DNA from 3 places in the Rhizobium sp. UGM030330-04 genome. Region 1 is predicted to be linked to each of the others. Evidence: predicted binding sites of a transcription regulator. Region 1 holds the regulator's gene; each other region holds the start of a gene.

What was found. Region 1 encodes PhoB, which activates phosphate uptake and scavenging genes when phosphate is short. Its sites were predicted from a motif close to TGTCATNNANCTGTCAT; they were not measured.
Region 2: the regulator PhoB is predicted to act here: its motif matches at 3,293-3,309, upstream of phnC (phosphonate ABC transporter ATP-binding protein).
Region 3: the regulator PhoB is predicted to act here: its motif matches at 3,168-3,184, upstream of N434_RS16110 (bifunctional 2',3'-cyclic-nucleotide 2'-phosphodiesterase/3'-nucleotidase).

What each region holds. Positions count from the first base shown of each region.
Region 1 is NZ_QKML01000001.1:223,014-227,895, reverse strand. Features, by position in the region: gene pstA (phosphate ABC transporter permease PstA) at 1-304, shown strand, start outside; gene pstB (phosphate ABC transporter ATP-binding protein PstB) at 319-1,134, shown strand; gene phoU (phosphate signaling complex protein PhoU) at 1,232-1,957, shown strand; gene phoB (phosphate regulon transcriptional regulator PhoB) at 1,988-2,671, shown strand; gene N434_RS01120 (GcrA family cell cycle regulator) at 2,968-3,501, opposite strand; gene N434_RS01110 (aspartate aminotransferase family protein) at 3,933-4,882, shown strand, end outside.
Region 2 is NZ_QKML01000001.1:471,750-476,631, reverse strand. Features, by position in the region: gene phnE (phosphonate ABC transporter, permease protein PhnE) at 1-314, opposite strand, end outside; gene phnE (phosphonate ABC transporter, permease protein PhnE) at 314-1,300, opposite strand; gene phnD (phosphonate ABC transporter substrate-binding protein) at 1,372-2,277, opposite strand; gene phnC (phosphonate ABC transporter ATP-binding protein) at 2,363-3,223, opposite strand; gene N434_RS02380 (transferase hexapeptide repeat family protein) at 3,460-4,077, opposite strand; gene phnL (phosphonate C-P lyase system protein PhnL) at 4,074-4,781, opposite strand; gene phnK (phosphonate C-P lyase system protein PhnK) at 4,786-4,882, opposite strand, start outside.
Region 3 is NZ_QKML01000010.1:45,066-49,947, forward strand. Features, by position in the region: gene sseA (3-mercaptopyruvate sulfurtransferase) at 1-250, shown strand, start outside; gene N434_RS16090 (dihydrofolate reductase family protein) at 399-1,043, opposite strand; gene N434_RS16095 (DUF4344 domain-containing metallopeptidase) at 1,096-1,983, opposite strand; gene N434_RS16100 (DUF1203 domain-containing protein) at 2,148-2,615, shown strand; gene N434_RS16105 (PilZ domain-containing protein) at 2,713-3,048, shown strand; gene N434_RS16110 (bifunctional 2',3'-cyclic-nucleotide 2'-phosphodiesterase/3'-nucleotidase) at 3,264-4,882, shown strand, end outside.

The sequences.
Region 1 (4,882 bases):
CCACCACGTCCTGCCGCTCGCCATGCCCGGCATTCTGACCGGCACCATCATCGGCCTCGCCCACGCGCTGGGCGAAACGGCGCCGCTGCTCTTGATCGGCATGGTGGCATTCGTTGCGAATTACCCGACAACGCCGATGGATCCGTCCACGGCACTGCCGGTGCAGATTTACATGTGGGCGAACGAAGCGGAACGCGCCTTTGTCGAAAGAACATCTGGCGCTATCATCATCCTGCTTTTGTTCCTCATCGTCATGAATGTTGGCGCAATCCTGTTGCGTCGCCGCTTTGAACGGCGCTGGTAGAGGGAGATTGAGCAATGAACATGTTGTCGGAAGCAGCAGTTGAAAAGGCGCTGGACAAGAAAATGAATGAAGTTTCATACAAGATGATCGGCAAGGATGTTTCGGTTTATTACGGCGAGAAGCGTGCGCTTTACGACGTGAACCTCAACGTCCGCGAAAACACGGTGACCGCGCTGATCGGCCCGTCCGGTTGCGGCAAGTCCACATTCCTTCGGACGCTCAATCGCATGAACGACACGATCGATGGCTGCCGGGTCACTGGCAAGATCACGCTCGACACCGACGATATCTACGACCAGGCGATCGATGTGGTTGAGCTGCGCGCGCGCGTCGGCATGGTGTTCCAGAAGCCGAACCCGTTTCCGAAGTCGATTTACGAGAACATCTCCTACGGCCCGCGCATCCATGGTCTGGCCCGCAACAAGGCGGATATGGATCAGATCGTCGAACACAGCCTGCAGAAGGCCGGCCTGTGGAACGAGGTCAAGGATCGTCTCCAGGAGTCCGGCACCGGCCTTTCCGGTGGCCAGCAGCAGCGCCTTTGCATCGCACGCGCGGTTGCCGTCAGCCCGGAAGTGATCCTGATGGACGAGCCCTGCTCGGCGCTCGATCCGATCGCGACCGCCAAGGTCGAGGAGCTCATCCACGAACTGCGCGCCAACTATACGATTGTCATCGTCACGCACTCCATGCAGCAGGCAGCGCGTGTTTCCCAGCGCACAGCCATGTTCCACCTTGGTCATCTTGTCGAGGAAAACGAAACGGACAAGATGTTCACCAATCCGGATGACCAGCGCACGCAGGACTACATCATGGGCCGCTTCGGCTGATTTCCGGCCGGCGCTTTATCGAAACCGAACAAGACTGGTGCCTCTGCCGTGCCCGCTGGTGTGCACGTGCATGAAGGCCAAGCCGGAGGATCAGACCGTGACACAGACAACGACCCATTCGCATATTCTGTCCGCCTATGACGAGGAATTGAAGTTCCTGACCCGCCGCATCGCCGAAATGGGCGGTCTGGCCGAGCAGATGTGCGCAGATGCGGTGCGCGCGCTCGTCAATTCCGATGCTGCCCTGGCGCAGAAAGTCATTTCCGATGACACGATCCTCGACCATTCCGAGCGTGAGATCGGCGACAAGGCCATCGTCACCATCGCCAGAAGACAGCCCGTTGCGGCCGATCTTCGCGAAATCATCGGCACCCTGCGTATCGCCGGTGATCTCGAGCGTGTTGGCGACCTCGGCAAGAACACCGCCAAGCGGGTGATCGCGGTTGCCGGCACCGGCGTGCCGCGCAAGCTTGCTCGCGGCATCGAACACCTGTCCGAACTGGCGCTGGTGCAGCTCAAGGAAGTGCTCGACGTCTATTCGACACGTTCCGCCGAGAAGGCCAATGCCATTCGCGAGCGTGATGAAGAAATCGACGCCATGTATACGTCGCTCTTCCGCGAGCTTCTGACCTACATGATGGAAGATCCGCGCAACATCACCACCTGCACGCATCTCCTGTTCTGCGCCAAGAACATCGAGCGTATCGGCGACCATGCCACCAATATCGCCGAGACGATTTATTACATGACCACCGGCAGTCAGCCGGAGGGAGAGCGTCCGAAGGACGACAGTTCCAACACGCTCGGTTCGGTGACCGAGTAACAGACAAGCAGAAGCTTGTGGAGTTAGTATATGGTGCCCAAGATTGCAGTTGTGGAAGACGAGGAAGCGCTGAGCGTCCTGCTTCGTTACAATCTCGAGGCTGAGGGATACGACGTCGACACGATACCCCGTGGAGACGAAGCGGAAATCCGGCTGCAGGAACGTATTCCTGATCTGCTCATCCTGGATTGGATGCTGCCCGGGGTTTCCGGCATCGAACTGTGCCGGCGGCTGAGAATGCGGCCGGAAACCGAGCGGCTGCCCATCATCATGCTGACGGCGCGCGGTGAAGAAAGCGAGCGCGTTCGCGGTCTTGCCACCGGTGCGGACGATTATGTCGTGAAGCCGTTCTCGACGCCGGAGCTCATGGCCCGCGTCAAGGCGATGCTGCGTCGGGCTCGCCCCGAGGTTCTCTCATCGGTGCTGAAATGCGGCGATATTGAGCTGGATCGCGAAACCCATCGCGTTCATCGCAAAAGCCGCGAAGTGCGCCTCGGCCCGACGGAATTCCGCCTGCTGGAATTCCTGATGACCTCTCCGGGCCGAGTGTTTTCCCGCTCGCAACTGCTGGATGGCGTCTGGGGTCACGATATCTATGTCGATGAACGCACTGTCGACGTGCATGTCGGCCGTCTGCGCAAGGCACTCAATTTTTCGCATATGCAGGATGTCATCCGCACCGTGCGCGGTGCCGGATATTCCATGGAAGCCTGACCGCAGCCGAACTGAAGGCCTCGGTCAGGATACATTCGCCCAAAATTGAAAGGCCCGATACCATTGCGGTGTCGGGCCTTTCGATTTTGGACTTTTCTCGAAAGCGGCATCTCAATCTTCGGAGCGCACGATCGACGACCGGTTGATATCCGGATTGTGGCGCGATGTCTGACGGCGATGGAGGAAAGGGCCGGTACTCCATTGGTGCATCGCTCCCCGGAACGGGCCTGCCTTTGCCATAAAAAAACGGGCCCGAAGGCCCGTAGTTTTTGAGTGCTGAATGCGTGCCGCAACACTCAAGCCTTGCGGCGCTCGCTCACCGGCTGGTAGGCGAGTTTCGCATGGAACTTGCAATAGGGCGAAGATTCCAGCGCTTCACAACCGCAGAAATGGAAATCATCCTTCAGCGGATCGCCAACCGGCCATTTGCAGGTGCGCTCCGTCAGTTCCGTCAGCGTCAGGCGGCGGGAAATCGGCGTAACGACGTTTCTGGAGGGAGCGTAATCGAGAACTTCAGCGGTCTCGATGTCGATCTCCTCATGGAGAGCCGTTGCCGCGTTCGAGCGGTTCAGAGCCCGTGCCGGTGCCGCGCTGACGCGAGCCGCGAAATTCGTTGCGCGCGGGGCAGGGGCGGCGGTGCGCTTAGGCGCGGAGCGCGCCGACGTGACCGGGCCGCCAGCCTTGACGCGTCCCGGCAGGTTGAGGCGATGCACCTTGCCGATCACGGCGTTGCGGCTGACGCCGCCCAGCTGTGCTGCTATCTGGCTGGCGCTCAGTCCTTCGGCCCACAATTTCTTGAGTTTCTCGACCCGCTCGTCTGTCCAGTTCATGCCGCTTCTCCGCTTGTCGCGTATATTTCGACAGAATCCCTCTCCGTCTCGCGAGACATGCCGCGAGCGTGGTTTCCGCCGGATTTTAGGTGACTAGTTCCGCCGCAATGCAGTCTAGTAATTAGCGATTAACCTAGTGCCAGCCCGACTCCGTGGCAAGAGTCGCGGGAATCATCTGGAATCGATTTTCCGGTTTTCCCCAACTTGCTGGCGAGTTGAGTCTGAAAGGCAACACCTTGGGGCTCGGCTGCGGCCACATACTAATGCTTGAGAAGCCCGGGAAACGCGGACTTTTGTTGACATCGGCAAGCGAAGTGACAATAGTGCCCCTGCCGCCGCAAGGCGGCATTTTTGATTTTCAGGCGAGGGATAACCCTCGAAGCCTATTGACAACCGTCTGACAGCGCATCCGCGCAAGGAGTGATACAGCCATGGCCGAAGCCGCCGCGCCATTGTTCGATACATTTGCAAGAGCCCCCCTGCGTTTCGAGCGCGGCGAAGGCGTCTGGCTGTTCACGGAAAGCGGCGAGCGATATCTGGATTTTGCGGCAGGCGTCGCGGTCAACTCGCTGGGCCACGCCCATCCGCATCTCGTGGAGGCGATCAAGACGCAGGCCGAGAAGGTCTGGCATGTTTCGAACCTCTATGAAGTGCCGGGGCAGGAAAAGCTCGCTAGGCGGCTGACGGAAGCAACGTTCGCGGACAAGGTCTTCTTCACCAATTCCGGTGCGGAAGCGCTGGAATGTGCCATCAAGACCGCGCGCCGTTATCATTATTCAAAGGGCCATCCGGAAAAATTCCGTATCGTCACCTTCGAAGGCGCCTTCCATGGCCGCACGCTGGCGACCATCGCTGCCGGCGGCCAGCAGAAATATCTGGAAGGTTTCGGCCCCAAGGTTGAAGGTTTCGATCAGGTTCCCTTCGCCGATGTCGACGCGCTGAAGGCGGCCATCACGGACGAGACGGCGGCGCTTTTGATCGAGCCCATTCAGGGCGAGGGCGGCATTCGCGCGCCCAGCAAGGAATTCCTGCAACTCCTGCGCGGATTGTGCGACGAGCACGGTCTGCTGCTGATCTTCGATGAGGTCCAGACGGGCGTTGGCCGCACGGGCAAGCTGTTTGCTTATGAACAGACGGGCGTCGCGCCCGATATCATGGCGGTTGCCAAGGGTATCGGCGGCGGTTTTCCGCTCGGTGCGTGTCTGGCGACGGCGGAGGCCGCTTCCGGCATGACGGCCGGTGTGCATGGCACCACCTATGGCGGCAATCCGCTCGCCATGGCGGTTGGCAACGCCGTGCTGGACGTCGTTCTCTCCGAGGGCTTTCTGGAAAAGGTCCGGGATGTCGCGCTGGTCTTCCGCCAGGGCCTGGCTTCGCTGAA
Region 2 (4,882 bases), 250 kb from region 1:
TCGATCTTTGCGTCGACGGGATATTGTCCGCGGCTCGACCACTGCGGCTCGACCTTGCCATCCTCGAAGCGCAGGCGCGGCTGGGCGCGCCAGGAATACCAGTCCTGAATATAGCTCGACGCACGATCCCAGCGGCCCTGCATGAAAGCCGGCCCGACATTAAAGAAGAAAAAGCAGCTGATGAGATAAATGACGGTGGCGAGAATACCGATCAGCAGACCGTAACGCTTCATGAAACCGCGTTTGAAAATCGCGGGATGCGCGGCGGTCAGCCTTTCGCGCTCGGCGGTGTTGAGAATGAAGCTGGAGGACATCAGGCCGCTCCCCGTCCGAATTCGAAGGATTGATGGCCGATCAGTCTGCGGCGCAGCCAGCTGGAAAACTGGTCGACGGCGATGATGGTGATCAGCAGCAGGATGATGATGGCATAGGTCTTGGAAGCATGGTCATTGCCGATCGACAGCCGGAACACCTCGCCGATGCCGCCGCCGCCGACCGCACCGATGATGGTGGAGGCGCGCACGTTGATTTCGGCGCGCAGCAGCGCATAGGACACGAAATTGGGCAGCACCTGCGGCACGATGGCGAAGCGAACCCGCTCCAGCCAGTTGGCGCCGGCGGCGCGCAGGCCTTCATCGGGTTTCATGTCGGCATTTTCCACCACTTCGAAGAACAGCTTGCCAAGAGCGCCGATCGTGTGGACCGAAATCGCGATGATCGCCGCAATCGGACCGATCGAGAGAATGGCGGTCAGCAAACCGGCGACGACGATTTCAGGAAAGGCACGCAGCACTTCCATCACCCGGCGCACCACCCAGCGCACGAGGCCGGCGCCGACGAGGTTGGTGGAGGCGAAGAAGCAGAGCACGAAGGCGAAGCCGGTGCCGATGATTGTCGAAACCAGCGCGATGTTGAGCGTGATGATCAGCTGGTAAATGAAATGCGGGATGTAGAAGCCATCGGTGATGTAAACGCGATCCGCGACATAGTTGTATTTCAGCGAGCCGTTCGCATAGGGCGATGGCAGGTCGAACATCGCCCGAAAAATTTCCAGCGGACTGTCCGGCACGAAGGTCTTCATGAAATCGAAGAAATAGGGCAGGCGCTCGAAGAACTTGCCCGAATTGGCCGCATTGGCGAAATTCAGTGAAGCGGCGAGAATGACGAGGAAGATCACGAGCGAAATGACGGTGTAGATCCGCCGTGTCGCAAGCTGCTGTTGATAATGGCGCATGACCGTCCGGGACGATGCGCTCAATCCCTCGGGCGAGAGGGTGCCATGGTGCAGTGTGGTCGCCATGCCGCTTTTTCCTTTATTGGCAAAAGCGGCGGCGCCGCAAGGCACCGCCGCTTTCGGTTATGATCTCAGGATCAGCCGCCGATAACGGACTTACGGGCGTCGATGATCGTCTGGTAGAAGGACGGATCGACCTTGATGTAGGCGGTGTTCTTGCCCTGGGTGAAGCCCTGGAAGCATGCGAGGTCCTTCTTCGGCAGTTCCATGAAGAAGTCTTCGACCTTCTGCTTCATGGCGTCGCCGAGCTTGTTGGTGACCATGAGCGGGCCGTTCGGGATCAGCGGCGACTTCCAGACTTCGACGATATCGTCCATGTCGAGGTTGCCCTTCTTGACCATCTGGTAGAGGTTGCCGGCCGTGTAGCCTTCTTCCCACTTGCCGACGCCCGAACCGAAGGTGGTGCCGACGTCGAACTTCTTGTCGAGAACGGCGAGAACGAGGTTCTCATGGCCGCCGCCGAAACCGGTTTCGGAGAAGTATTCCTTGACCGGAACGCCGGTTTCCTTCGGGATGGCGACGTTCGGAACGAGGAAGCCCGAGGTGGAGTCAGGGTCGGCAAAGCCGATCTTCTTGCCCTTGGCGTCAGCCAGCGTCTTGATGCCGCTGTCCTTGCGGGCAACCATGATCGTGTAATAACCGGTCGAACCGTCGGCGCCGGCCGTGGTCAGGATCGGGTCGACGGCCTTCGGATCGGCAAGAGCGATCTTGGCGTAGGAGGAGGCGCCCATGGAAGCGATGTCGATGGTGCCGCCGAGCAGGCCCTGGATGACGCCGTTATAGTCCGGCGACGGGAAAACCTGAACTTCGGAAACGCCGGTCGCAGCCTTGAGGCCATCGGCAACGCACTTGGTGTTGCGGATCTGGTCGGCTTCGTTTTCGGAGCCGTCGAGACCGATGCGCAGAACCTTGACGTCCTGAGCCATGGCGGAACCGGCCAGAACGCCAAGGGCGACTGCCGAAAGAAGGACTTTCTTCAACATGGACTTTCTCCTGTTTCCCGGCGAGCCGGAGTTTGTTGTGAGATGTCGGCCCTTGACGCGGGCGCAAACGATGCTGAGCGGTTCCTCAGAGCCCGGCGAGAGCGAGCGGTTCGGGACCGGCAGATTGCTGCACCGGACGCGCGGCAAGCTGCGCGCCGGGAATATTGATGCTGGTCGAGGTCATGGTCTCGTCGATGCCGGAGCCTTGCGAATCGGTTCCGTAAATCTCCGTGACGGCCGCAGCGGTCAGCTCCGCCGGTGTTCCGTCGAAAACGACGCGGCCCTGTGACATGCCGATGATGCGTTCGCAATAATTGCGCGCCGTATCCAGCGTGTGCAGATTGGTGATGACGGTAATGCCTTCGCGTTCGTTGATGTCGCGCAGGGCGTCCATCACGATCTTGGCATTGAGGGGATCGAGCGATGCGATCGGCTCATCGGCCAGAACCATCTTCGGAGACTGCATCAGCGCGCGGGCAATGGCGACGCGCTGCTGCTGGCCGCCGGAAAGCGTGCCGGCCGCCTGCATGGCCACATGCTCGATGCCGAGGCGCTCCAGCGCGGCGATCGCCATCAGGCGCTCGTCATTGGTGAAGATGTTGAACAGGCTGAGCGCCGTCGAACGGTGGTTGAGGCGGCCGAGCATGACATTGGTAAGCACGTCGAGACGCGGTACCAGATTGAACTGCTGGAAGATCATGGCGCAGTCACGCTGCCAGTTGCGCAACGCAGCACCCTTCAGCGCCGATACTTCCGTATCGTTGAAATGAATGGAACCCGAAGACGGATCGACGAGGCGGTTGATCATGCGCAGCAGCGTTGATTTGCCAGCGCCCGAGCGTCCGATCACGCCGACCATCTGACCCTGCGGTATCTCGACATTCACGGCATCGACCGCAGTGTGGTTGCCGAAACGGCGCGTGACTTGCTTCAGGTGAAAGCTCATTTCCCCGTCCAATCTTCTTATGACGGGGTTCGACCTAACAGCGGTCCATGAACTGCGCGTGTCAGTTTAATGAAGAAAATATTACAGAATTCGCAGATACGACACTCTGGCGTTCGCCGACAAACCTTTCGTCAAGCGTGTCATGAGCAGCAAATTCCGCCTGGTTATCAGGAGCCGACAAACAGAAATCCCGGGACATGGCCCCGGGACTGCAATTGCTTTGGTATGAGCGGAATTCACCCGCCATATTTCGCCACGAAATCCTCGGCGGCGAGCGTGCGGAAATCATCGAGCGCGCCGCGCAGTCTTGCATGGTCCCAATCCCACCAATTCAGATTGTCCATGCGCCTGCCAAGCTCTGAGGGAAAACGCTCGCGGATCAGCCGGGCGGGCACGCCGCCGACGATGGTATAGGGCGCAACATCTTTGGAAACGACCGCCCCGGCCCCGATTACCGCACCGTTCCCCACCGTCACACCGGGCAGGAGGGTCGCGCCATGGCCGATCCAGACATCGTGGCCGATCACCACGCGCTTGGCGCGGCGGGCGGCGAAGAAATCCGTTTCATCCTCGGCGTCGTCCCAGTAGCTGCGGGCGCGATAGGTGAAATGGTGCAATGTCGCCCGCTGCATCGGGTGATTGGTGGCATTGATGCGGACGGAAGCGGCGATATTGACGAATTTTCCGATAGTGGCGCACCAGATCGCGCCATCCTGCATGACGTAGGAGTAGTCGCCCATCTCAACCTCCTCGAGGCGGCAGCGCTCCGAAATTTCGGTGTAGCGGCCGATCGAGGAATTGGTGACGCGGGCGGTGTCGTGAATGACGGGTTCGAGACCGACCTTGACACTCATGCCGCTGCTTTCCGGGGGGAGAATTGCGAGACGTCGAGAATGCGGTCGGCAACGGCTTCGCGCACCTCCTCGTCGTGGAAGATGCCGAGCAGCGCCGTGCCCTTGTCCTTTTTCTCCCTGATCATGTCGACCACCACGCGCCGGTTGGTGGCGTCGAGCGAGGCGGTTGGCTCGTCGAGGAGCAGGATCGCGTGATCGGTGATGAAACCGCGCGCGATGTTGACGCGCTGTTGCTCACCGCCCGAAAAGGTCGCCGGCGGCAGAGACCACAATTCCCGCGGCAGGTTGAGTTTCGAAAGCAGCATGGCTGCCTGTTCGCGCGCGTCCCCAGTGGCAACCTTGCGTGCCAGAAGCGGCTCGGCAACCACGTCGATGGCCGCCACACGGGGCACCGTGCGCAGGAACTGGCTGACATAACCGATGGTGCGGTGGCGGATATCGAGGATCGTGCGTGGCGAAGCATTGCCGATATCGATGACCTCACCCTGATGGCGGATGAGGATCTGCCCGCTGTCGATGGCGTAGTTGCCATAGAGCATTTTCAGGATCGAGCTTTTGCCGATACCTGACGGGCCGCCGAGAACGACGCATTCGCCGCCCGAAACGGAGAAATTGACATCGCGGACAACGGGCAGCTCGATGCCGTCGCGAAGATGCATAGTGAAGCTTTTGAAGACTTCCGAAACGATAAGAGGCGTCGTCATAGCGTCAAACCTGCAAGATGGAGGAAACAAGCAATTGCGTGTAGGGTTCGCGCGGATCGTCCAGCACCCGGTCGGTGAGACCGTGTTCGATGACGTCGCCG
Region 3 (4,882 bases), on a different contig from region 1:
CGAGCTTTCCTATTTCGGGCTGCTCGAAGAGGCGATCGGCGCAGGCGTCGGCAAGTGGTTTCTCTTGCAGGCGCTTTACGCCGCCTGGCAGGACAATCCGCAGCGGGTGACGGTGACCACCAACACGCTTGACCATCCGCGCGCATTGCAGCTTTACCAGATGATGGGCTTTTCACCCGTCGGCACCTATGAGGCCTGGGTGGAGCCGCTTGCCGATACCGAGCTTCTGGAAATTTCGCTGCGCAATTGAGGTTCCGGCTGACCGGGTGCCGCATGTGCCGTTCCCGATCACTTCACTCCCCTTATTTCTGTGACCAGCACAGGAATAGGGTGCGGAAAATGTCAGCGCAGGAAACAGCCACGCGGTGTTGGTGAGGATACCTTGAACGGCGCAGCCCTCACGCCTTGTCGATAATCAGGTGCGTCGCGCCCTCGCCCGCCACCGTTCCCGTGCAGCGGTAACCGAGCGCGGGCAAGTCCAGCCCTTCGAAAAGCAGCTCCCCCTTGCCGAGAAAAACCGGCGCGAGCGCCAGGTGCAACTCATCGATCATGCCCGCCGCCATATATTGCCGGATGGTGGAAACGCCGCCGCCGATACGGACATCCTTGCCGTTCGCCGCCGCCAGCGCCCTGTCGAGGGCCGCCTCGATGCCGTCGGTGACGAAATGAAACACGGTGCCGCCCTTCATGGTGAAGGACGGGCGCGCATGATGCGTCAGGACGAAAACCGGAACGTGATAGGGCGGCTCCTCACCCCACCAGCCCTTCCAGCTTTCATCCGGCCATGCGCCGCGCACCGGACCGAACATATTACGCCCCAGAATCCACGCGCCGATATTCTCGAAGCTCTTTTCGGAAAAATCCTCGTCCGTGCCAGTCGAACCGCCGTCCTTGCCGAACATGCGGTGAAAGGTGCGGGTCTTGAAGGCCCATTCGTGCAGCTCTTCGCCGTTCACACCCAACGGGTTCTGCAGGCTTTGGTCCGGTCCTGCGCCATATCCGTCAAGCGAAATGGCGAAATTGCGAACGACAACCTTCGGCATGGCACTCTCCTCCCATTTCAGGAGGCAGATCACCAGCGTCGGGCGACCGGCCTCAGATTTCCCGTTCCAGATTAACGGCGGCTGTCGGGATTTGCCCGCCGGCGGCACCTTTGTCTTCCGTGACGGTGTTCAGCAGGTGATCGGCAATCAGTTCCGCCTGAAACTTGCCGAGCTCGTAGCAATAGGTAATTTCGCGCTTTTCCGCCGACCAGTAGACATCGGGACGGCCGCAGGATTTGGCCGTCAACTTGACGTCCCCCTTCAGGGCATAAGCGCCGAAGCTGCGGCTGATGAGATCGAGGACCTTCGATTCCCTGACCATGATGGCATAGGGTTCAAGCTCGGGATCGCGCGGCGGCACGTAACTGATGGTGAATTTGGACGACGCCTGGCTGCGGTAAGGCGCGAGAAAATTCTCCCAGGCCGAAGCAACGCCCGGATAGGCGGCAGCGCATTTGCCGAATTGTGCGTTGTCCAGCCCCATCATGGCGGCCAGATCGCCATAACCGTCCTTGTCGCGGCCGACCATCAGGCAGGCCATGTTGCGGTCGCGGCTCCTGTCCGGCACCAGCGCGGAAAAGACCGGTGCTTCGTGCTCGGGCAAGGTCTCTGCTTCCCGCGCCAGATACCAGCTGTCTGTGGCGTTGACGAGCGCGGTATCGAGCCACTCCTCATTGGCCTGAAGGATGAGCGTGCCCGCCAGCTGGTCGGCCGGGGCCTGCGCGCTGCCGGTATGCGGCGTGCCGAAATCCGAAATCAGCATGCGCGCGCCCTCGTGATAGAGCGAGAAGATCGCGTTGCCGATGACGAAATTGACCGCCTGCTGCAGCTGGTCGTCGGACAGGCCATCAAGACCGGAGGCAAGCTGTGCCTTCGCCTCGATCGGAGCCGTCAACGAAACGAAAGCCAGCGGAACGGCGGCCAGAAAACGACGCAACATAAAATCAGACCTTCCGGAAACGAGGAGCGTCACTGATTCCCGAAGCTAACGAATGACGCAATGGGCTGGTTGCATCGCCTGTCAAGAATCGGGTGGATAGTGCTCCATTTCGGGATCATAGCTGCAAACAAGCAACGCCGATCCCGAACCGGAAGGAGCCTGTCATGGCCAATCTCGTCTTTACTGCAATGCCGGCTAACGAAGCCGAGGCCTTCCGGGCGGGAGCGCCCGACGCCTATGGCAACCCGCCGGAACAGGCCGTTTCACCGGGCGGCATGCCCTGCCGCCATTGTCTTTCACAGATCGGTGAAGGGGAAAGAATGCTGATCCTCGCCTACCGGCCCTTTCCTTCGCTGCAACCCTATGCGGAAACGGGGCCCATATTTCTGCATGCAGATGCCTGCGCGCGCTATCCGCAAACGCAGACCGTTCCACCGATGCTGAACAGCCCGGATTACATCATCCGCGGATATGGCGCCGACGACCGCATCGTTTACGGCACCGGCGCGGTGACGGCGACGGGCGAAATCGTGTCACGCGCACGGCACCTTCTCGAACGCGCGGATGTTGCCTATGTGCATGTGCGTTCTGCCCGCAACAATTGCTATCAGTGCCGTATCGACACAGAATAATCGGCTATTATCTGCAATTTTAAGCAAAGCACTAAACGGCTCTCAAGCTTTCCGCACCATGATGCAGCTATCGGAAACAATTTATTTGAGCAGCAAAATGACAAACAACCTCAACATGGCGACCCGCAGCGCACCGCGCAGCAAGACGAGAATCTTCGCGACCGTGCACTATTTCAGCCAGTCGACCAGAGGCCGCGTCGTCGATCTTTCCGCGACGGGGATGGCACTCGAGCTGGACGGGCCTTTCGCGGCTGCCAAGGGTAGCCGGGTCAAGGTGCAGAGCGAGGATCTGGGCTTCATCGAAGGCGTCGTGCAGTGGCAGCACCAGAACCGTCTCGGCCTGCAGCTGAAGCTTTCCACCAACACGTTGGCGCAGCTCTCCTCCTATTTCCGCTTCTTCCACGAGGAAGTGAAACCGACGCTCGCCCGCTGATCCGACAAGTGCCGATAACCGGAATGCGCCGGCCGAACGGAGCGCATTCCCGCAATGGCAACCTGCGCGCCGTGCTGCAATGACAAAAAATTTATCAAACGGTTGAAAACGGGTCCGTCTGTCACCGCCCTGTCATTTTGGTGATGGACTCCTCGGCGATTGCTTCTACCCTGTCGCTTTCCATGACAGCGCAAGCTTCATCCCAAGGAGTTCCCATGTCGTCGCTTCTCGCTCTCCACCCTATCACCCGCCGTTCGCTTCTCGGCGGCATTGCGGCCTCCTCGGCGCTGGTGATGCTGCATCCCTTCGCCGCCCGCGCCGCCGCCAATCAGGCGCATCTGCGCATCATGGAAACGACTGATATCCATGTTCACGTCTTTCCCTATGATTATTATGCCGACAAGCCGAACGACACGATGGGGCTTTCGCGCACGGCCTCGATCATCGACAAGATCCGCGCCGAAGCCGGAAACTCGATGCTGGTGGATAATGGCGACTTCCTGCAGGGCAATCCGCTCGGCGACTATATAGCCTATGAGCGCGGCATGAAGGCCGGCGACAAGCACCCCGTCATCAACGCCATGAACGTGCTGGGTTATGATTGCGGCACGCTCGGCAACCACGAATTCAATTACGGCCTCGACTACATGTCGAACACGCTGGCCGGCGCCGGTTTCCCTTACGTCTGCGCCAACCTCACCAAGGGTCAGCTGGCTTCCGATCCGAAAAACGACGAGCTGTTCTTCAAGCCCTACGTCATTCTGGAAAAGCAGATCCGCGACGGCGGTGGCGTGACGAGCCCGGTCAAGGTCGGCATTATCGGCTTCGTGCCGCCGCAGATCATGATGTGGGATTCCAAGAACCTCGAAGGCAAGGCACAGACCCGTGACATCGTCGAGGCGGCGAAAGCATGGGTGCCTGTCATGAAGGAAGAAGGCGCCGATATCGTCATCGCCCTCTCCCATTCCGGTATCGACGGCAAGGGCCAGACCGAGCGCATGGAAAACGCTTCGCTTTATCTGGCAGGTGTCGAAGGCATCGACGCCATCTTCACCGGCCACCAGCATCTCGTCTTCCCCGGTCCGAAGACCTGGGACGGCATCGAGGGTGCGGATGCCGTCAAGGGCACGCTGATGGGCAAGCCGGCGGTCATGGCCGGTTTCTGGGGCTCGCATATGGGCCTCATCGACCTGCTGCTCGAAAAGGATGGCAAGAGCTGGAAGATCGTCGATTTCACCTCCGAAGCCCGGCCGATCTATCACCGCGACGAAAACCGCAAGATCGTCGCCGATTTCACCGACAAGGCAGAGGTGCTCGCCGCCGCCAAGGCCGATCACGAGGCAGCCCTTGCCTATGTGCGCCGCCCCGTCGGCAAGACATCCGCGCCGCTCTATTCCTATTTCGCGCTGGTGGCCGACGATCCTTCCGTGCAGATCGTCTCCAATGCCCAGACCTGGTACATCAAGGACATGCTGAAGGAAGGACAATACAAGGACCTGCCGGTGCTTTCGGCGGCGGCGCCCTTCAAGTCCGGCGGTCGCGGCGGAGCGGATTATTATACCGATGTCCCCGCCGGTGACATCGCCATCAAGAACGTCGCCGATCTTTACCTCTACCCCAACACGGTGCAGGCGGTGCTGATCAACGGCGCGCAGGTGAAGAACTGGCTGGAAATGTCGGCCGGCATGTTCAATACGGTCGAGGCCGGTGCGAAGGACGCGCCGCTGCTGAACGCCGATTTCCCGTCCTATAATTTCGATGTCATCGACGGCGTCACCTATCAGATCGATATTTCCAAACCGGCGAAATTCGACAAGGACGGCAATGCCGTCAA